DNA from 4 places in the Mesorhizobium sp. B2-8-5 genome. Region 4 is predicted to be linked to each of the others. Evidence: riboswitches for the same ligand, from Rfam matches in the RefSeq annotation. Region 4 holds a riboswitch; each other region holds the start of a gene.

Region 1 (4,793 bases), 530 kb from region 4:
GAAATCCAGCGCATCATGTTCCGCGACGGTCCGGCGGTGCTCGGCGACCCGGCGCAGTGGCCGAATGCCAGCGCTTGCATCGCCTCGATGACCGACCATCTGACGAAGCTGCAGGACGAGGGGGTGGTCGTTCCAGAGCTTGATCCCGAGACGACCTCACGGCTGATCAATGGCGCCAGCAGCCAGGCCGCGCAGCGCATCGCCAATTCGAAGGATCCCGAAGCGACGTCGAAGAAGGCGATCGCGGCGTTCAAGCAACTGCTCGAAGGCTTGCGCAAGAGGGTTGACGGCACGCTTGGGTAACCAAGCCACCGGGTTGTGCACCGCTTTCCGGCCGACGCAACCCCGCCGCGATTGACAATCAATGGGGCGAGCGCATCCTCCACCGCCAACTCTTACAGCGCCGCGCGTTCTTTGAACGCGCAAAGGACGCTGTAAAAACTTTGATTCAGCGCATGACTCTTCTCCGAAAATCCATTCCGATTTTCGGGATCATGCGCGGGGGTGTGGAGAGTCGGGGCATGTGGGACTTCAGCATCGCCAGGTCGGTGTCCATCATGATGCGGACATGGCCGTTCATCGTCTTTCGCATGATCGTCTATTTCGGCATCACGGTTGCCTACATCATGGCGACTGGGACGGGGGCCAGCGTCGGCTACGGCGTCGGCCACATCTCGACCGATCCCGACGGGCCGATGTCCTTCGCGCTCTGGGGCGGCGTGGTCGGCTTCGGCGTCGTGTCGATCGCCGTCTACTGGATCCGCGAATACATCCTCTACGTGCTGAAGGCGGGCCATATCGCCGTCATGGTGCATCTGATCGACGGCCACGATGTCCCTGACGGCCAGAACCAGATCGCCTATGCCAAGGAAGTGGTCACCCAGCGTTTCGCCGAGGCCAACATCCTTTTCGTCGTCGACCAACTGGTCAAGGGCGCCATCCGCGCCATCACCGGCCTGATCGGCGGCATAGCCGCCTTCCTGCCGATCCCGGGCCTGAGCGGCATCGTCAGCTTCATCAACACCATCATCCGTATCTCGCTGACCTATGTCGACGAGATCATCCTCGGCTACAACATCCGCATCAATTCGAACTCGCCCTTCGAGACGGCCAGGCAAGGCGTCGTCCTCTACGCCCAGAACGGCAAGCACATGGTCAAGAACGCCGTCTGGCTGGCGGCGATCATGTGGGGCGTGTCCTTCGTCATCTTCCTGTTGATGCTGGCGCCCGCCGCGGCGATCCTCTGGGTCATGCCGGGTCAGCTTGCCGGCTGGGCTTTCGTGCTGGCCATCGTCTTTGCCTGGGCCTTCAAGGCGGCCTTCATCGAGCCCTTCGCCATTGCATCGCTGATGCAGGTCTATTTCGAAGCCATCGAGGGCCAGGTGCCCAATCCCGAATGGGACCACCGGCTGGCCGAGGCCTCGTCCAAGTTCAGGGAACTGCGCGACAAGGCGCTGGGCTCCTTCGGCGGCGGCTCGCGCTGGGATACGCCCCGGGCCGCTTGATCAGGATTTCGAAGGACCGCCTAAAGCGCGTCGCGTCGAAACGGATTCACGCGACGCGCTTTTAGGTCGTTGCTTGATGCATGTCGTTGTCGCAAAACCGAGGTCACTTTTGCGCGACATGCATTAGCCTTGCGATCGCCGATTTGAGCGGCGCCTCGCCGGCGCCGCGGAAAGTCTCGCTCATCACCAACTCCGGCAGCGGCAGGCGCTTGCCCCAGCCATGGGCCTCGAGATCGGGCTTCGGCGCGAAGGCTGAGACGCGGCCCACGCAGAGATAGGCGATCGGCGTGACATGTTCGGGGATTGCGAGAAGCCGCCTCAGCGCTTCGATCTCGATGATGCTTACCCAGCCGACGCCGACACCTTCGGCACGCGCCGCCAGCCAGAAATTCTGCACCGCGCAGACGGTGCTGTAGAGATCCATCTCCGGATTATGCCAACGCCCGAGCGGCGAGTCCTTCGACCGCTGCCGGTCGCAGGTGATGCACAGATTGAGCGCGCTTTCGCAGATGCCCTCGAGCTTCAGCTTGCGGTAAAGCGCCTGCCGTTCCGCCTCGATCGCCGGCAGCTCCTGCTCGCGCGCGGCGAGGAACAGGTCGCGCACCTGCTGACGCCTGCCTGGATCGCGGATGACGATGAAGTTCCACGGCTGCATGTAGCCGACCGACGGCGCATGATGCGCGGCGGTGATGAGCCGCGCCAACACGCTGTCATCGAGGTCGTCGGGGACAAAATGGCTGCGCACGTCACGCCTGGTGAACATCGCCCGATAGACCGCGTCGCGCGCCAATTGGTCAAAGTCGTCGCCGCTCGCGGCGATCGCTGCTGCCGTCATCGCTTTTCCCCTTGCGACAAGCAGTCCCCCGCCTGACCAAGCGGAAAACCATGTCTGCCGGGCCGGTCTTCTGGCTCGGGATCCTCCCGCATCCGGCGCCTTCCCGTCATCGACAGTGGCTTTGCCGGCGCGGTCCCCCTCACAGCGTTGGGCACGCCACGGAGTTCAACCGTGTTCCCGATTCTCCCGCGTCGCGGGCACCAGGCAGCGAAGAACCTTACCGCGAAGCTTGCGCCGCGCCAATGGCGCCAGCGACACGGGCTGGCGCAATTTTCCCCAGCCATTCGGCTTTCAAACATGGTCATCCGCGCCGCCGGTGCCTAGATTAGGCGCCATGGCCACCCGTCTCTACACGCACCCGATCTTTCTGGAACACCTCACGCCGCCCGGCCATCCCGAGCGGCCCGACCGCCTGCGCGCCATCGAACGCGTGCTCGACGACGAGGCTTTTTCGGCGCTCGACCGCGTCAAGGCGCCCGAAGGCGATGAGAAAACGATCCTCTATGCGCATCCCGAGGATTTCGTCGAGCGCGTGCGCGCGGCGATCCCTGAGAACGGCATCGTCTCGATCGACGCCGATACCAGCGCCAGCCCGAAAAGCTGGCAGGCCGTGGTGACGGCGATCGGCGGCGCCAACGCGGCGGTAGACGACGTCTTCGAGGGCCGTGCCGCCAACGTCTTCGTCGCCGCCCGTCCGCCGGGTCACCACGCCGAAAAGACCACCGCGATGGGCTTCTGCCTGTTCAACACGGCCGCGATCGCCGCCCGCTACGCGCAGAAGAAGCATCAGGCCGAGCGCGTCGCCATCGTCGACTGGGACGTCCACCACGGCAACGGCACACAGGACATTTTTTGGGACGACCCGTCGGTTCTCTATTGCTCGACGCACCAGATGCCGCTTTATCCCGGTACCGGAGCGAAAAGTGAAACCGGCGCCGGCAATATCATCAACGCGCCGCTCGCGCCGCAGACCGGCAGCGACCTGTTCCGCGACGCCTTCCTGTCGCGCGTGCTGCCCTCCATCGATGCGTTTGCGCCGGACCTGATCATCATTTCAGCCGGCTTCGACGCGCACCACCGCGATCCGCTGGCCGAGATCAACCTGACCGAGGACGATTTCGACTGGGCGACCGGGCAATTGATGGAGCGCGCCGGACGCCACAGCTCCAACAGGCTCGTCAGCTTGCTGGAAGGCGGCTACGATCTGCAGGGACTGGCATTTTCAGTCGCCGCCCATGTCGGGCGGCTGATGAAGGGATAGGGTATGGCATTGGAAGACAATGAGGACGTCAAGGCGATGAGCTTCGAACAGGCGCTAGACGCTCTGGAGAAGATCGTCGATGATCTTGAGCGCGGCGACGTCCCGCTCGACCAGTCGATCAAGATCTATGAGCGCGGCGAAGCGCTGAAGGCGCATTGTGACCGGCTGCTGAAAGCGGCCGAGGACAAGGTCGAGAAGATCAGGCTGTCGCGCGACGGCAAGCCGGTAGGAACGGAGCCGCTCGACGCAGAGTAACGACGCAGAGTAATTTGGACGACGGTGGGCAAAGAAAGCAGGTAAGGAGTTCAAGCTATGTGCCGCAACATCAAGACCCTGGCCAATTTCGAGCCGCCGGCGACCAATGACGAAGTGCATGACGCAGCGCTGCAATTCGTGCGCAAGCTGAGCGGCTCGACCAAGCCCTCCAAGCGCAACGAACATGCCTTCCACCATGCGGTCGAGGCGATCACAGCTGTCGCGCGCGAATTGATCGATTCGCTCGAAACCAACCAGGAACCGCGCAACCGCGAGGAAGAAGCTGCCAAGGCGAAGGCCAGGTCGGCGCTGCGTTTCGCCTGAGGATCCGACATGAGCTTCTTTCCGGGAAACGATCCTGAACCGGGCGATGCCTTCGCCTGCGACCAGATCGAGCTGATGGTCGTCCCCAACGCCAAGGACATTGGCGGCTTCGAGGTGCGCCGCGCCCTGCCGACGGCGAAGCGCCGTCTGGTCGGGCCGTTCATCTTCTTCGACCGCATGGGGCCAGCGATCCTGCGCGCCGGCCATGCGCTCGACGTGCGTCCGCATCCGCATATCGGCCTCTCCACCGTCACCTACCTGTTCGACGGCAAGATCAGGCATCGCGATTCGCTCGGCACCGAAATGGTGATCGCGCCGGGCGACGTGAATTTGATGACAGCCGGGCGCGGTATCGTCCATTCCGAGCGCACGCCGGAGGAGTTGCGCGGCGCGCCGATGTCGGTCTCCGGCCTGCAGACCTGGCTGGCGCTGCCCGACGGCAAGGAGGAGATTGCCCCGGTGTTCGCGAACACGTCGGTGGCCCGCTTGCCGCAGATCGATGCCGAGGGCGTCAGCGGCCGCGTCGTCATCGGCGAATTCTCAGGCCTGCGCTCGCCCGTGGCGACCGCTTCGGACACGCTTTACGCCGATCTCAGGCTGGCGGCGGGCGCGA
Region 2 (4,793 bases), 1.7 Mb from region 4:
CCGGGTCGGGATTGCGGTAGGCCACCAGGAACGGCGCTATGAGCAGCGCAAGGCCGACGACCAGCGCCACGGCGATGAACAGGACGATCGGCAGATATGAACTCAGGAGTGCGCTCATGCGGCGGCTTTCCTTAGGCGGGCAGTTCACTTTGATTACAGCAACGAACTCTAATGCGGAAGCGTGACAGTTTAACCGCTGAACCGTTTTAAGGGGCCCATGCTGCAACGCGGCGAGGGTTAGCGCAGCGGTTTCGGTGACGCAAGTCAAACCTTGTTCAATTCGCGACCCTGGACGCCTTATCGGAAGAAACTGGTCCGATCCGCTCCTGTTTGATTTCCTTCGCTTTTTACTCCACTTTTCTCTCCTGACATATCTCCCGCCATTTGCCTGCTAGCATCGCCGGAATCACCGGCTAAAAATCCGGCAAATGATCAGCGCAAGGGCGCCTTGATGAAGGACAAGATTTCGCTGGCCATGGCGAGGCGCATTGCGCTCGGAGCACAGGGGTTCAACGACCCTAGGCCCGGCGGCGTTCCGGATCGCCGCCACCTTGCGCGCGTGCTTTCACGAACCGGCCTGTTGCAGATCGATTCCGTCAGCGCTGTGGTGCGTGCTCATTATATGCCGCTCTATTCTCGCCTCGGCCCCTACCCGCTTGCGCTGCTCGACAACGCCGCGGTCACCCGCAAGCGCGCGGTCTTTGAGTATTGGGCGCATGAGGCGTCGTTCCTGCCTGTCGAAACCTACCCTTTGATGCGCTGGCGCATGCTGCGCGCCGAGCAGGGCGACGAGATGTATCTCGGCCTGGCGAAATGGGGCCGGGAGCGTAAGGCGATGATCGACGAGATCTATGCGCAGGTCGCCGAACGCGGCCCGATCGCCGCGTCCGACATCGAAGGCCACAAGGGCAATGGCGGCTGGTGGGGCTGGAGCGAGGCCAAGCACGCTTTTGAATGGCTGTTCTGGGCCGGACGCATCACCACCGCCTACCGGCGCGGCTTCGAACGCTATTACGACCTGCCCGAGCGCGTTTTGCCGCAGGCCGTACTCGACCTGCCGGTACCCTCGGTCGAGGACGCGCATCGCGAATTGCTGCGCATCTCGGCCCGCGCCCATGGCATCGCCACCTATGGCGACCTTCGCGACTATTTTCGTCTCGCGCCGGGCGATACGAAAGACCGCATCGAGGAACTGGTCGAAGCGGGCGAACTGCTGCCTGTGAAGGTCGAGAGCTGGGACAAGACCGCCTATCTCCACAAGGACGCCCGCTTTCCACGCCGGATAGAGGCCCGCGCCCTGCTCGCCCCCTTCGATCCCGTCGTCTTCGAGCGCACCCGGACGGAAAAACTCTTCGGCTTCCGCTACCGCATCGAGATCTACACGCCGGCCGAAAAGCGCCAATACGGCTACTACGTGCTGCCCTTCCTGCTTGGCGACCGCATCGTCGCCCGTGTCGATCTGCGAGCCGATCGGCCGGCGAGCGTGCTGCGCGTCCATGCCGCCTTTGCAGAGGCCGGCGCCCCCGCCGAAACGGCGGCCCAACTCTTCGACGAACTGCAGCAAATGCAGGGCTGGCTCGGCCTGGGAGCGATCGAAGTGACGCCGGCCGGCGACCTCGGGCCGGCGCTGGCCGACATCGCGGTGTCGTAGCCGTGCGTTGACAGGCACCCGGCCGTAAGCCTAAATCCGCCGCAGACGGTCTTCTCCCGGCAAAGGGAGGAGCCAAGAGGGAATGCGGTGCGGGCCAACGCCCAAATCCGCGGCTGTCCCCGCAACTGTAAGCGACGAGCCCCGGCCGAAAACCACTGGGATGTTCCCGGGAAGGCGGCCTTCAAGGCGACGACTCGCGAGCCAGGAGACCTGCCGTCTGAAACTTTAAGTATCCGAATGCCCGGCGGGTTTTCCGGGCAAGGAGCCTGGTTTTGGATCGTAACGGCAGTTTCCCGGCAAACAGTGCGGATATTTCGTCCGAGCCCGACGCGCTGGCCGGCGTGACCGTCATCGTCTGCTCCTCTTGCCGCGACGAAACCGGCTCGGACGGCCATCCGCGTGCCGGCGCGCTGCTCGCCGAGGACACGCGCCGGGCTGCCTCCGGCGAAAACATCAACATCCGCACCGTCGAATGCCTCGGCAATTGCAAGCGCCGGCTGAGCGCCGCGCTGCTGCGCGACGGCTGCTGGAGCTATGTCTTCGGCGATCTGACCCCGACCAGCGGCGCCGACCTCATCACCGGCGCAAAGCTCTTCGCCATCTCGACCGACGGCCTGGTCCCCTGGCGCGGCCGGCCCGACTCTCTCAAGCGCGGCCTGGTTGCCCGCATTCCTCCCCTCGACATGCTGAAGGACTGACCATGAACGCTTCCGTTTCTCGTGTTCCCTGCACCGTCGTCACCGGCTTCCTCGGCGCCGGCAAGACGACGCTGATCCGCAACCTGCTCGAGAACGCCAAGGGCAAGCGGCTGGCGATCATCGTCAACGAGTTCGGTGATGTCGGCATCGACGGCGAGATACTGAAAGGCTGCGGCGTCGACACATGCCCGGAGGAAAACATCGTCGAGCTCGCCAATGGCTGCATCTGCTGCACCGTGGCCGACGATTTCGTGCCGGCGCTCGACCAGATCCTGTCGCTCAACCCCAAGGTCGACCACATCCTGATCGAGACCTCCGGCCTCGCTCTGCCGAAGCCGCTAGTCCAGGCCTTCCAGTGGCCGACGGTCAAGAGCCGCGTCACGGTCGACGGGGTCGTCGCCGTTGTTGATGGCCCGGCGCTGGCCGACGGCCGCGTCGCTTCCGACATGGATGCCCTGCAGGCCCAGCGCGCCGCGGACGTGACGCTCGACCATGACGATCCGGTCGAAGAGGTATTCGAGGACCAGATTGCCTGCGCCGACCTGATCATCCTGTCGAAGAGCGACCTGATGGATGCGGCCGGATCGCAGCGCGCCAACGCCGTCATCGGCAAGCACGTCGCGCGCGCCGTGAAGATCGTTCCGACCGCGCAAGGCAAGGTCGACCCGTCGGTGCTGCTCGGCCTCGGGCTCGCCGTCGAGGACGACATCGAGAACCGCAAGACCCACCACGACGACGAGCTCGACCATGAGCATGACGATTTCGATTCCTTCGTCATCGACGTCCCGTCGGTCGCCAATCCCGATGAGTTGGCCAAGCGCGTCGCCCTTGCCGCCGAGCAGGAAAACGTGCTGCGCGTCAAAGGCTTCGTCGAGGTTGGTGGCAAGCCGATGCGTCTCTTGCTCCAGGCCGTTGGCCCGCGCGTCAACCACTACTACGACCGCGCCTGGACGGCGGATGACGATCGCCGCTCGCGGCTGGTCGTCATCGGCCTCAAGGGGCTGAACCGCCCGGCGATCGAGCGTATCCTCGCCGGCTGAGGCTAAGACCAAAAAGCGATGCATATTCTCACCACGACATCCGCTTCGCTCGACGATCTCGCCGAGCCGGTCGACCTCAGGCAGACGCCTGCGGATGTGGTGGCCCTGTCCTTCACCGACAGCGACCTCGCCGGTCTGGCCGCCGCCTGGAAGGCGGATGCGGAGCGGCTACCCTCGATGCGGCTGGCGGCCCTTCGCGACCTTCGCCATCCGATGTCGGTGGACCTGTGGATCGACAGCGTCGCCCGTCACGCCAAGGTCGTCCTGGTGCGCATCCTCGGCGGCTATGAGTGGTGGCGCTATGGCTGCGACCAGCTCGCTGCGGTCGCGCGCGAGCGCGGCATCAAGCTGGCGCTGCTGCCCGGCGAAAGCCATGACGAGGACCAGCGCCTGATCGAAGGCTCGACCCTGCCGCGCGCCGAGCTCGACGCCCTGCTCGGCTATTTCCGCGAAGGCGGGCCGGCCAATATGGCGGCGCTGGTGCAAAGGCTGGCAAAGCTTGCGGGGGCTGAGGCGGCCGTGGTTGATGCGGTCAGTGTGCCGAAGGCGGGGTATTATGAGCCGGGAGTTGGTGTCGTCGAGAAGTCGAACGTTTCAAGGGTCGGCATTCCTTCGCACCCCCCTCTGTCCTGCCGGACATCTCCCCCGCAAGGGGGGAGATCAGCCGTCACCCAAGCCGGCTCTATCTCTGCTTCGTCAAATATCGAGCTAGCTGAAACATCTACAGTTGGCGAAACCGTCGACCACAGAGCAATCTCCCCCCTTGCGGGGGAGATGTCCGGCAGGACAGAGGGGGGTGTGACGCAACTCGGCGTCGACAATTTCGCAGTCGTCCCCATCCTCTTCTACCGTTCCATGCTGCTTGCCGCAGACATCGCGCCGATCGACGCTCTGGCGGAAGCGTTGAAGCAGCAAGGCATGGCCCCGGTGCCGATCTTCGTTTCCAGCCTCAAGGATCCGGCGTCTCTCGCCTTCGTCGAAAACGCGATCGCCTCGCTGAACCCGGCCGCCATTGTCACCGCGACCGCCTTCGCCTCCGGCGCGGAGCCCGGCATCGAGACTCTGTTCGACCGCGCCGGCGTGCCAGTGTTCCAGGTCATCGTCGCCACAACGAGACGCGAGGTCTGGGAAAAGAACCAGCGCGGCCTGGCGCCCGCCGATCTCGCCATGCACGTTGTATTGCCCGAGCTCGACGGCCGTATCCTCGCCGGCGCCATCTCGTTCAAGGGCGAGGTCGAAACCGACCCGGCGCTCGCCTTCCGCGCCTTCGCCAACCGGCCGGAGGCCGATCGCGTCGAGCAGGTCGCCAGGCGGATCGCTGCCTTTATCCGCCTGCAGCGGACCGAGCGGGCCGAGCGCAAGCTGGCGATCCTGATCCCCGATTATCCCAGCGCGCCCGGGCGG
Region 3 (4,793 bases), 360 kb from region 4:
AACAGGAACGGATCGGCGAGGTCGTTGCGAGTGACCGTCTGTAGCAGCGCGCCGACCGCGCCAAGGCCGGCGCCGACGGCGATCGCCAGCAACGTGCGCGGCAGCCTCAGGTCGACGACGATGCTACCGACCGGGGCGGATGGGCTCTGGCTGCCCAGTCCGGCCGCATGCATCAGCGCGCCGACGACCTGGCGCAGAGGTATCAGCGTCGAGCCATAGGCGATCGAAAGCAGCCCGAGCGCGACCAGCAGCGTCGCGCCAAGCATCATGGCCAAAGCGAACGATCGGCGGCGCAGATTCACGGCGTGGGACCTGCCGCCGCGATACCGGCGTTCGGGATTAGCCGAGGCATCCGCGACTTCGTCGATGCCGCAAGGGGCCGTCCACCCATCATTCCGGGGCGAAGCAGGCGCGAAGCTCCGTCGCGTAGATGCCGTGACCTGGCACGAGAAGTGCCACGGTGCGGAATTCTGAGCAGCGGCAACGCCTCGGCGTCACGGAATGGATCCTTGGGTCTGCGCCGCCTCGCTTCGCTCCTTGCTCCGCCCGTGGATGACGAAGTCGCGAGTGTTTTGGCCAATCTCCAAAGCGGTCGATTCACAGGCACACGATCCGTCAATGAAGCCATCCCCACCCCTTCAGAACCCCAGACCTAAAACGCTTCCGGATACATGGCCCTGGCGATCTTGCCGATCGCCTCGATATTGGCGGGTCCGGGCGTCAGCTCGGCGTAGCGCAGCGCGACGAAGCGCTCGTTCCTGACAGCGTCGGTCTCCTTCATGGCCGGATGGACTTTAAGGAAATCGAACAGCTTCCTGTAGCCGCCGCCATCTTGGTAATCGAGCAGGATAAGGAACTGCGGATTGCGCGAGGCGACCGTCTCCCAGTCGGTGTTGCCCCAGTTCGTCTCCATGTCGGCCATGATGTTCTCGCCGCCGGCGGCTGCGATCATGGCGTTGGGAATGGCGAACTTGCCGGCGGTGAAGGGCTTGTCCTCGCCGGAATCGTAGAGGAACACGCGCGTGCCCTTGCGGTCGCCGACCTTGGCGGTGATATCGGCAAGCTCGGCCTTCCAGCCGGCGACCAGCTTTTCGGCCTCCGTCTCCTTGCCGAAGATCTTGCCGAGCTTCTCGACATCGCCATAGAGCAAGTCCATCGAGGCGGCGGGCCGGTTCTTGTCGAGATGGACGCAGCTTTCGGTCAGCACCAGCGTCTTGATGCCGTGCGGGGCGAGCGTGTCGGGCGTGACCTCGCCGCCCGGTTTCATGCCGTAGTACCAGCCGGCGAAGAAGAAATCCGGCTGCACGGCGACGAGGCTTTCCAGCGTCGGATATTTTGGCGCCAGCTCCGGGATGGGGCCCTGCTCGGCCTTGAACTCGGGGCCGACCTTGTACCAGCCGGTGATGCCGGTAAGCCCGACGATCGACGGCTGCAGCTTCAGCGCGAAGGCCATCTCGGCCATGTTGAGGTCCTGGATGACGGCGCGTTTTGGCGGTGCATCGAAGGTGAGCGGCTTGCCGCAGCTGTCGACGGTGACCGGGAAGGCGAAGGCGGCCGAGGCGAGAAGCGAGAAGGCAAACGACAAAGCGAGGCGTTTCACGGGGTGGTGCTCCTTGTTTGGGTTGGGCAGGCTCAGGATGACGAGGAAGCGCGCGTGGGCAGCTCGAAGACGGTGAGCTCGCGGTCCTCGGTCGGGTGCCGCAGGCGCAGCACGTCGATGCCGAAAACCTCGCGGATATGCGGCTGCGCCAGCGCCTCGCGGGGCGGCGCCAGCGCGTGCAGCCGGGCGTTGCTCATCACCGCGACGTTGGTGGCGAAGGGCGCCACCAAGGCGAGATCGTGCAGCACGGCGACCACGGTCATGCTGAATTCGGCCACCAGTTCGAGCAGTTCTGCGCGGGCGCGCGGGTCAAGGTGGTTGGTCGGCTCGTCGAGGAACAGGATCTTCGGCTCTTGCGCGATGGCACGGGCGAGCTGTGCGCGCTGGCGCTCGCCGCCGGAGAGCGAGCCGATGCTGCGCGCGAGCAGTGGCAAGAGCCCCGTCCGGCGCAGTGCTTCGACGACGATGTCGCGGTCGTCGTGCCGGCGCCTCAGGCCGGCATGCGGGACGCGGCCAAGCTCGACATAGTCGATGAGCGCCAGCCGTGGATCCGGCTGGTCCGTCTGGCCGACGACGGCGATGCTGAGCGCCCGCTCGGCGGCGGTGATCCTATCCAGCCGGCGCCCGGCCAGGCGAACCTCGCCGTGGCTCGGCGACAACGCCCCGCACAACATTCGCAGCAGAGTCGTCTTGCCGGCGCCGTTCGGGCCGATAATGGCGAGGCGCTCACCCGCCGCCAGCGACAGGCTGACATCCTCGACCAGCGTCCGGCCGTTTGCCGTGGCGCCCAGATCGCGGGCTTCAAGCAGGGGCGCGCTCACCGGACTTGCTCCCTGGCCTTACCCGCGGCGGGGATGCGCGCCAGTATCTTGCCGGCGAGCCTTGCCGGGCGCTGGCCGGAATTGCACCAGCCGTCGGGCAGCGAGGCATAGAGCCTGGCAAATTCCACCAGCGCGCCGGCGTCGGTGCCCCTGTCGATGGAACCGAAGAGATAGGTGGCTTTGCCTTGCGCCTTGAAGGCCACGGTGAGCGGCCGCGCGCAACCCGCCATGCAGTCGATGGTCTCGACGGCAAAGGAAGGCGCCGGCTGCAAGGAAAGCCTGGAACGCAGGTCGGCGCACAAACCCTCGCCGGACCTCAGTCCGGTCACGGTATCGCGACACAGAGAACAGACGATGATGCGATGGCTCGAGCGTTTCACCGTTTCACGGAAACGGCGAACCGCTCTATCTCTTTGTTTTGACGCAATTCCAGACGGAAAACCGCTACACACTTTTCCTGGAATTGCTCTCGAGGCGTCCAACATTTCCGTCACTTTCCAAAATGGCGACGGAAGGATGCTGGACGAGCCGGCCGACAAGACCGGCGCCCGCGTCTCCTCCCGGCACACCCCGTCCGGTCAACTCATGTCGATGGCAGGTCTCCTGGCTCGCGGGTCGTTGCGCCATCCGCCTTCCCAGCCTTGCCGGCCAGTGGCGTTTCGGATGGAGCTCGCCGCTCACAGTTGCGGGGGCAGCCACGGGTTCAATCCAGACCGGATCTCACCGTGTTCCCTTTTCACCCCTCGCCTTGCGGCTCGGGGACCATGGCGCAGCCATCGTAGGTTGTCCGCGTGCGAGTCGCAACGGCTTCTGTCCGCCCATGGCGCGAAAGACATGGCGGGATCCTCGTGTCGGTGCCGCAAGTCGCTTGCTTCGTTTTGATATGTAATAACATTACCAAATAGAATACGCTGCCTTGGCTTGTCAACGTCATTCGACTTCGCTTGAAGCGCAATTTCGATCAAACTGGCCGCCGGTGCGGGGACTAGTGTCGCCCCGCCAGATGCGAGGAAACATGAACCCGACCGAGAAAGCGCTGTGGTTTGTCGAAAGCCATCTGCCGGACGCGATCAGCCTCGACGAAATAGCGGCAAGCAGCGGCGTGTCGCGCTTCCATGTGACGCGCGCCTTCGGCGCCGCCACGGGACGATCGGTCATGGGTTATATGCGAGCGCGCCGCTTGAGCGAAGCGGCGCGCAAGCTGGCCGGCGGCGCGCCCGATATTCTTTTGGTCGCGCTCGATGCCGGCTACGGCTCGCATGAGGCTTTCACGCGGGCCTTTCGCGAGGCGTTCGGCACCACGCCGGAATTGGTGCGCGCGCAAGGCTCGACCCAAAACCTCGACCTCGTGGAGCCCATTCTGATGGACAGTTCGCTTCTCACCACTCTCGAGCCGCCGCGCTTCGAGACCAGCCGCCCCTTCCTCATCGCCGGTCTCGGCGAGCGCTACAGCTGCGAGACCAGCGCCGGCATTCCAATGCAATGGCAGCGCTTCGCACCCTATATCGGCAACATTCCAGGCGAAGTGCCTGGCGTCTTCTACGGCGTGTGCACGAATGGCGACGATGCCGGCAATTTCGACTATGTCGTCGGGGTCGAGGTGACGGATTTCTCCGATCTGCCGAAGGATTTCTATCGCGTGCGGGTGCCGGCGCGGAAATACGCGGTGTTCTCGCATCGCGAGCACATCTCGGCCATCCGCCGGACCATCAACACGATCTGGAACAGCTGGCTGCCGCCATCCGGCCACGAAATCGCCGACGCGCCGGAATTCGAGCGCTATGGACCCGAATTCGACGCGCGCACCGGCAATGGCGGGTTGGAGATCTGGTTGCCGGTGAAGGGGTGAGCGCCTTCCCTTCACCTTGTGGGAGAAGGCAAAGAGCTAAAGTTCCAGATCCCACGTCTGCCCGACAAGGTCCTTGCCGAACGAATGGTGGCGTTCCTCGTCGACCAGCTTGAAACCCACTGCTTGATAGATGCGGCGGGCCGCGCCCAGTATGTCATTGGTCCATAAGGTCAGCGTCTTGTAGCCCTTGGCGCGCGCGAAGGCGATGCTTTCGTCGACCAGGCGCGCACCGATGCCAAGGCCGCGCGCCGATGGCTCGACATAGAGCAGCCTGAGCTTCGCCACCTCCGGCGACTTGCGCACGACGAAGACGGAACCGACAACCTCGCCCGCGCGCTCGGCGATCCAGGCACGCTCCCACTTCGGATCGAACTTCTTGACGAATTCGCCAAGGATTTCGGCGACCAGCGCCTCGAAGGTCCCGTCCCAACCATACTCCTGCGTGTAGAGCATGCCCTGGCGGCGCGTGATCCAACCGATGTCGCCAACCTGCAGCGGCCGCAGGATGTAGGCTTCCTTCGGT
Region 4 (4,793 bases):
ACAAGATCATCGGCGCGAGCAGGTCTGTAAACGAGCGACATTGAACAACCTCAGCCACAGAGCGTGAGCCGCAACGCCGATCGTATCAGTTGTCCATGCCTGCCGTCTCGGGCGCCATCAGCAAGCATCGTCCGGGGTCCGAGGCCGCGTTGACCCCCGGCGTTTGCCCACCGATGGCAAGCACGGCAAGCGCCAGCGCCACGCCCAGCGCCTGCCAGCGGCTGATGGTTTCGCCGAGCACGAGATAGCCGAGCGCCAGGGCGAAAGGCGAGGTGAGCGAGAAGAGCAGCGCCGTGATGCGCGGGCCGACCGAATAGATGGTGGCGAAATAGGTCGTGCTGGCAATGCTGATGCCGGCGAAGCTCGATCCGGCAAGCAGCCAGAACTCCCTCGCTCCCATCGTGTGCCAGCCGCCGATCGCCAACGACACCGAGCCGGTCATCACGAAGGTTGCGAGCATCTGCCAGCGGGCAAGCTGGAGCAGGGGAACGCGGCCCTTGAGCTCGCTCAGGAACATGGAGCTCAGCGCGCTGCATAAGGCGGCGGTGACGGCGAAGGCATCGGGGGCGAACATGGCTGGCGGCTGCGAATCCGGAACCGGACAATTGCCGATGCTCACGCCGGCGCGCAGCGCTCGGCTAGGCCGCGCGGGCGCGCGGCGTGCCGAAGATGGACCATGCGGCGGCGACGAGCGCCGCCATCGTGGCAAGCAGCACGCAGAGGCTCGGCAGGTGGAAGACCATGTCGCGCCATCTGGGCTCGACGACGGCGCCGGTGCTGAAAGACTCGCCGCTATACTGGCACAGGATCCACGACGCGCCGCTGCGCACCATGTCGGCGTCGATATCGGAGATCAGTGCTTTCGCGTTGCGTTCGGCTGAGGGCATCGTCGCCATATGGGTGAGCAGCGCCTTGGCGGTGGCGAGGTAGGCGTGGCTGCATTCGTTGAAGGGGCTCTCCTCGTCGCCGAGGCTGCCCGGCATCAGGCCCCAGAGGCAATAGGTGAATTGCAGATTGCCGTGATTGTAGAGCCGCCGGAAGGTCGGGTCGGTCGCGGTCTGGCGCCGGGCGAGCTCGAGGATCTCGCCGCGGTAGCGGGCGATCACGGCCATCTGGCCGTGTGTCAGGCTCGGGATCTGGATGCCGGGAGGAGGCGGGGCGAAGGATCCGCTATGCGCTTCGGCGGGTGCTGCCGCCGTCATGATCGAAAGGGCGGTCGCCAAAAAGAAAATGGCCGCCAGGGCAAGGAACCGTGGCGGCCGACGCATCGAATTTCAGGCGAAGCGGCGGGCAGGGCTGCGCTGGTCGCGCGCCGCGACCACGCGCTCGGCAACCGCGCCGAAGCCGAGCCCGACGACGGTCCATAGCACAAGCTGGATGCCGAGCGAGGCGACGCGGAACTGCCACAGCATCGTCGCCGAGAAGTTCTCCGGTACTTCGTTGATGTCGGGCAGGGCTGCCTTCACCAGCGCGAAGACGACGAGGAAGGCCAGCCCAGCCACGATCGAGGCGTTCCAGGCGCCGAGCCGGGTCCACAGCCGCTGCGCCAGGCCGACCGCCGCCACCATCGCCGCGATCGAGACCACGATCATGATGAAGAACAATTCCGTGCGGTAGCCGATGGTCTCGGCATTGCCGACCGCGGGCGGGTTGGCCGGGTATTTGAGGCCGGGCACCACGATCACCGCCAGGAAGCCGAGCAGCGCGATGAGCGCCGAAGTGCCACGGGGCCCAAGCGAACCCAGCCGGCCATAGGCATAAGCGAAGACCAGCGAGAACAGCCCGCCGAGGGCGGCGCCATAGACCAGCACGCCGGTTGCGAGACCGATGCCGGCCTGCGTGACGCGGCTGACCATCTCGGGCTCCGGCGCCTCGCCGGCCGCCTGGGCCTGCTGTTCCTCGAAGGCGATCGCCTTGTCGACCTGCGGCTCGCCATAGACGCGGGCGAAGGCGAATGCCAGAATCCCCGCAACCAACCCGACAAGCATGCCGCGCAGCAAAAGTTTTCCGACCATGTCGTTAACCCTCTAAGCAATTCCAGGGAAAGTGCGTAGCGGTTTTCCCGTCCGGAATAGCGTTAAGCCAACCCAGCAATTCCAGGAAAACTGCGTGCCGGTTTTCCGTCCGGATTAGACCAAAATCGAAGCGAGTTCAGCGATGCTGAACCGTCTTAGTGGCAGGGGAAGCCGAGCAGGTGGCGGCCGTCATGCACGAATTCGTGCACATAGGTGCCGCGGATCAGCGACGTTGCGCCTTCTTCCGCCCCGACGAAATAGATCGCCAGCATCAACAGCAGGCCGGCGAAGATGGCCCACGGCAGAAGCTCGCGAACCGGAATCGCAACCGGACCGTAGCTGGGGGCGAAGGTGGTGTCGGACATATTGACCTCCCGTGGGATACTGCGTCCCGTTGATCGAACAATGCTGCGGAATAAGGCCTGACTTTCGGCTGGTGCCGATCACAGTGGCGCGACCGTGCCGGACTCGCACCGGCTTCCAATCCCGTATAGCGCTAAAACACTTGTCAGCACTTCGTTCGCCTGTCAACGACATGTAATGGCCAACACGGCTTCGCGCGGCCGAAATTTCACTGGACCACGGAGTTTTGGGATGCTCGCCCGCCTTACGATGATCGCAAGCGGCGCGACGCAGGCCATGCGTAAGGGGCGCTTTCCGAGTAACGAGGGGCTGGAGCCGCAAGCCATCGACCGCGCCGCTGCGCTGGCCGCTGCGCTGCGCAGCGCCGACCGCGTCTGGACAAGCCCGGCGCTGGCCGCGCGGCAGACGGCGGAGGCGCTCGGCCTGGCGGCGACGGTCGAGCCGCTGCTTGCCGAGCAGGATTTCGGGCGCTGGGCCGGCAAAGGCTTCGAGGAGGTGCAGGCAGAAGATCCGGAAGGCATGGCGGCCTGGTTCGCCGATGCGGAAGCGGCGCCCCATGGCGGCGAGTCGCTTGCCGCCGTGGCCTCGCGCGGCGCCGCACTGATGGAGCGCCTGGCCGCCGAGAGCGGCCACACCATCGCGCTCACGCACGCCCTGCCGATCCGCGCGGCCATGGTGCATGTTCTGGGCGCGCCGCTTTCCTCGGTCTGGAAGATCGACATCGAGCCGCTGTCGCTCACCGAGTTCCGCGGCGACGGCCGCCGCTGGGTGCTGCACGCGAGCGGGGTCATCGCCTCTGGTTGAACCCTCTGGGCATGAAAGATCCCGATGAACGCGGTCGGCCTATGAAGCTGCCGTTCCGCGTTTCAGTGATTGCTAACGGAACGGAAACGCCTCGCTGCTATGGTGCTGCCCTGTTGCGAGGAGAGCCTTGCCTGAGGAGCCCGCCGGATATGGCCAATTTTCCCGAGACCGAGCGCCGTCTTCATGCGCGCGAATTCGTGCTCAAGGAAGCCACGATCATCGCCGCCGGCGTCAGGATCGGCTGCTCGGTCAGAAATCAGCACGAGCAAGGTGCGGAATTGCGCGTCGGCGCCGATGTGGAGATCCCGGACCGCTTCCTGCTCGAGGTCCCGGCCGACGATACGGCCTATCGCGCTTTGGTGCGGTGGCGGCGCAACGACCGCGTCGGCGTGGCGCTCTACAGCAACGCGCCGAAGGACTGATGCGCGGCCGTCCCCACCAATTCGTTACTTCATCCTGCCCAAGGCGACGTGCAGCCTGGCATATCGGGAACGCAACCGCCGCGAGCGCGTTCATTGCCGGACCAACAGGGATTTGCGAATGAGCAGGACAGCCGTTTGGGTGGCGCTGCTCGCCATTTACCTGTTGCAGGCCAATGGCCCATGGTGGATCTCCTGTGGTTGTGCAGGGATGAACCTCTGATCGGCTGAGGGTTCCGCCGACGAAGCGAAAGCTGCTCAGCGAAGCGCCACCCACCCCGTCACGAGGATGAGAACCAGCGTGACCAGCGCGCCCGAGACATAGAGGATCGTCCTGACGCTGCCGCCCTTGGCGGCGTTGCCGCCGCGCAGGTAGATGACCATGTGTACGAGACGTATCGCCAAGTGAACCCAGACGAGCACGGCGAGCGTCACCGGCTCGACGCCGACCATCATCGCCAGCAACACGGGCACGACGAAGGGCGCGAGCGCCTCGACCGAGTTCATGTGGACGCGATCGATCCGGTAAAGAGAGTTGTCGTCGTCCGCCGGGATCACCGGCCCTGAAAGCTTGTCTGCAAAACCCTTGGACGAGCCTGAGTAGATCGCCAGCGCGACCGACAGGAGGCAGAGCGCAAGCACGCCGAGGGTGCTCAACCAATAGGCTTCCATTATGTCCAGTGCTCCTCCGATCGCCACCGTGCGGGCCATGCCCCGGGAGGTGCTGTCAGGCCGCCCGGGCAAAAAGCGCTTGGAACCGCTGCAGGTAGAGCGGCCAGCCCTGATCGCCGTCGACCCCGCTGCGTACGCCTTCCCAGCCTTGGCCATGCCGTTCGATATGGCGGTGCTCGATTTCGACCCGGGTCCGGTTTTCCGCCTCGGCCGTGAAGCGGACCTCCCACTCGCTCGTCCTGGCGAGGTCGGTTTCGATCTGCCAGCGCGGGCTGATGTCCCAGCTCAGAAGCAGCCGGTCGGGCGGATCGTAGGCCAGCACGCGGGCGAAGCGGCACTCTGAGCCGTCGACCCCGCGGTCGTAGACGTGGCCGCCGACGTGCGGCTCGAAGATCGTTTCCGCGATCGGCACGGCAAGCAGATTGTGCTCGCGCGGCTTGAAGCTGCCGAAATCCTCGGTGAACACTTTGAAGGCGCGCGCGATCGGCGCCTCGACGACGACGGAATGCCTTACGGGAGC

What was found. Region 4 has a riboswitch for cobalamin ahead of FJ430_RS25390 (CbtB domain-containing protein). Riboswitches for the same ligand answer to the same signal wherever they lie in the genome.
Region 1: linked by a shared signal. The riboswitch ahead of bluB (5,6-dimethylbenzimidazole synthase) and the one ahead of FJ430_RS25390 (CbtB domain-containing protein) in region 4 are both predicted to bind cobalamin.
Region 2: linked by a shared signal. The riboswitch ahead of FJ430_RS16450 (DUF1636 family protein) and the one ahead of FJ430_RS25390 (CbtB domain-containing protein) in region 4 are both predicted to bind cobalamin.
Region 3: linked by a shared signal. The riboswitch ahead of FJ430_RS23325 (DUF1636 family protein) and the one ahead of FJ430_RS25390 (CbtB domain-containing protein) in region 4 are both predicted to bind cobalamin.

What each region holds. Positions count from the first base shown of each region.
Region 1 covers NZ_CP083951.1:5,666,922-5,671,714, reverse strand. The annotation lists gene FJ430_RS28090 (TetR/AcrR family transcriptional regulator) at 1-303, shown strand, start outside; gene FJ430_RS28085 (hypothetical protein) at 522-1,505, shown strand; gene bluB (5,6-dimethylbenzimidazole synthase) at 1,609-2,340, opposite strand; cobalamin riboswitch at 2,383-2,560, opposite strand; gene FJ430_RS28075 (histone deacetylase family protein) at 2,675-3,601, shown strand; gene FJ430_RS28070 (exodeoxyribonuclease VII small subunit) at 3,605-3,856, shown strand; gene FJ430_RS28065 (DUF2277 domain-containing protein) at 3,914-4,180, shown strand; gene FJ430_RS28060 (pirin family protein) at 4,190-4,793, shown strand, end outside.
Region 2 covers NZ_CP083951.1:3,399,848-3,404,640, reverse strand. The annotation lists gene FJ430_RS16460 (NADH-quinone oxidoreductase subunit A) at 1-118, opposite strand, end outside; gene FJ430_RS16455 (winged helix-turn-helix domain-containing protein) at 452-1,651, shown strand; cobalamin riboswitch at 1,681-1,884, shown strand; gene FJ430_RS16450 (DUF1636 family protein) at 1,924-2,349, shown strand; gene cobW (cobalamin biosynthesis protein CobW) at 2,352-3,389, shown strand; gene FJ430_RS16440 (cobaltochelatase subunit CobN) at 3,408-4,793, shown strand, end outside.
Region 3 covers NZ_CP083951.1:4,778,049-4,782,841, forward strand. The annotation lists gene FJ430_RS23310 (FecCD family ABC transporter permease) at 1-269, opposite strand, end outside; gene FJ430_RS23315 (ABC transporter substrate-binding protein) at 653-1,600, opposite strand; gene FJ430_RS23320 (ABC transporter ATP-binding protein) at 1,633-2,421, opposite strand; gene FJ430_RS23325 (DUF1636 family protein) at 2,418-2,750, opposite strand; cobalamin riboswitch at 2,997-3,203, opposite strand; gene FJ430_RS23330 (AraC family transcriptional regulator) at 3,437-4,270, shown strand; gene FJ430_RS23335 (bifunctional helix-turn-helix transcriptional regulator/GNAT family N-acetyltransferase) at 4,307-4,793, opposite strand, start outside.
Region 4 covers NZ_CP083951.1:5,141,262-5,146,054, reverse strand. The annotation lists gene FJ430_RS25410 (GNAT family N-acetyltransferase) at 1-2, opposite strand, end outside; gene FJ430_RS25405 (DMT family transporter) at 86-574, opposite strand; gene FJ430_RS25400 (hypothetical protein) at 639-1,223, opposite strand; gene FJ430_RS25395 (CbtA family protein) at 1,275-2,015, opposite strand; gene FJ430_RS25390 (CbtB domain-containing protein) at 2,171-2,380, opposite strand; adenosylcobalamin (AdoCbl) riboswitch at 2,381-2,524, opposite strand; gene FJ430_RS25385 (histidine phosphatase family protein) at 2,610-3,182, shown strand; gene FJ430_RS25380 (PilZ domain-containing protein) at 3,332-3,604, shown strand; gene FJ430_RS25375 (MAPEG family protein) at 3,860-4,258, opposite strand; gene FJ430_RS25370 (SRPBCC family protein) at 4,329-4,793, opposite strand, start outside.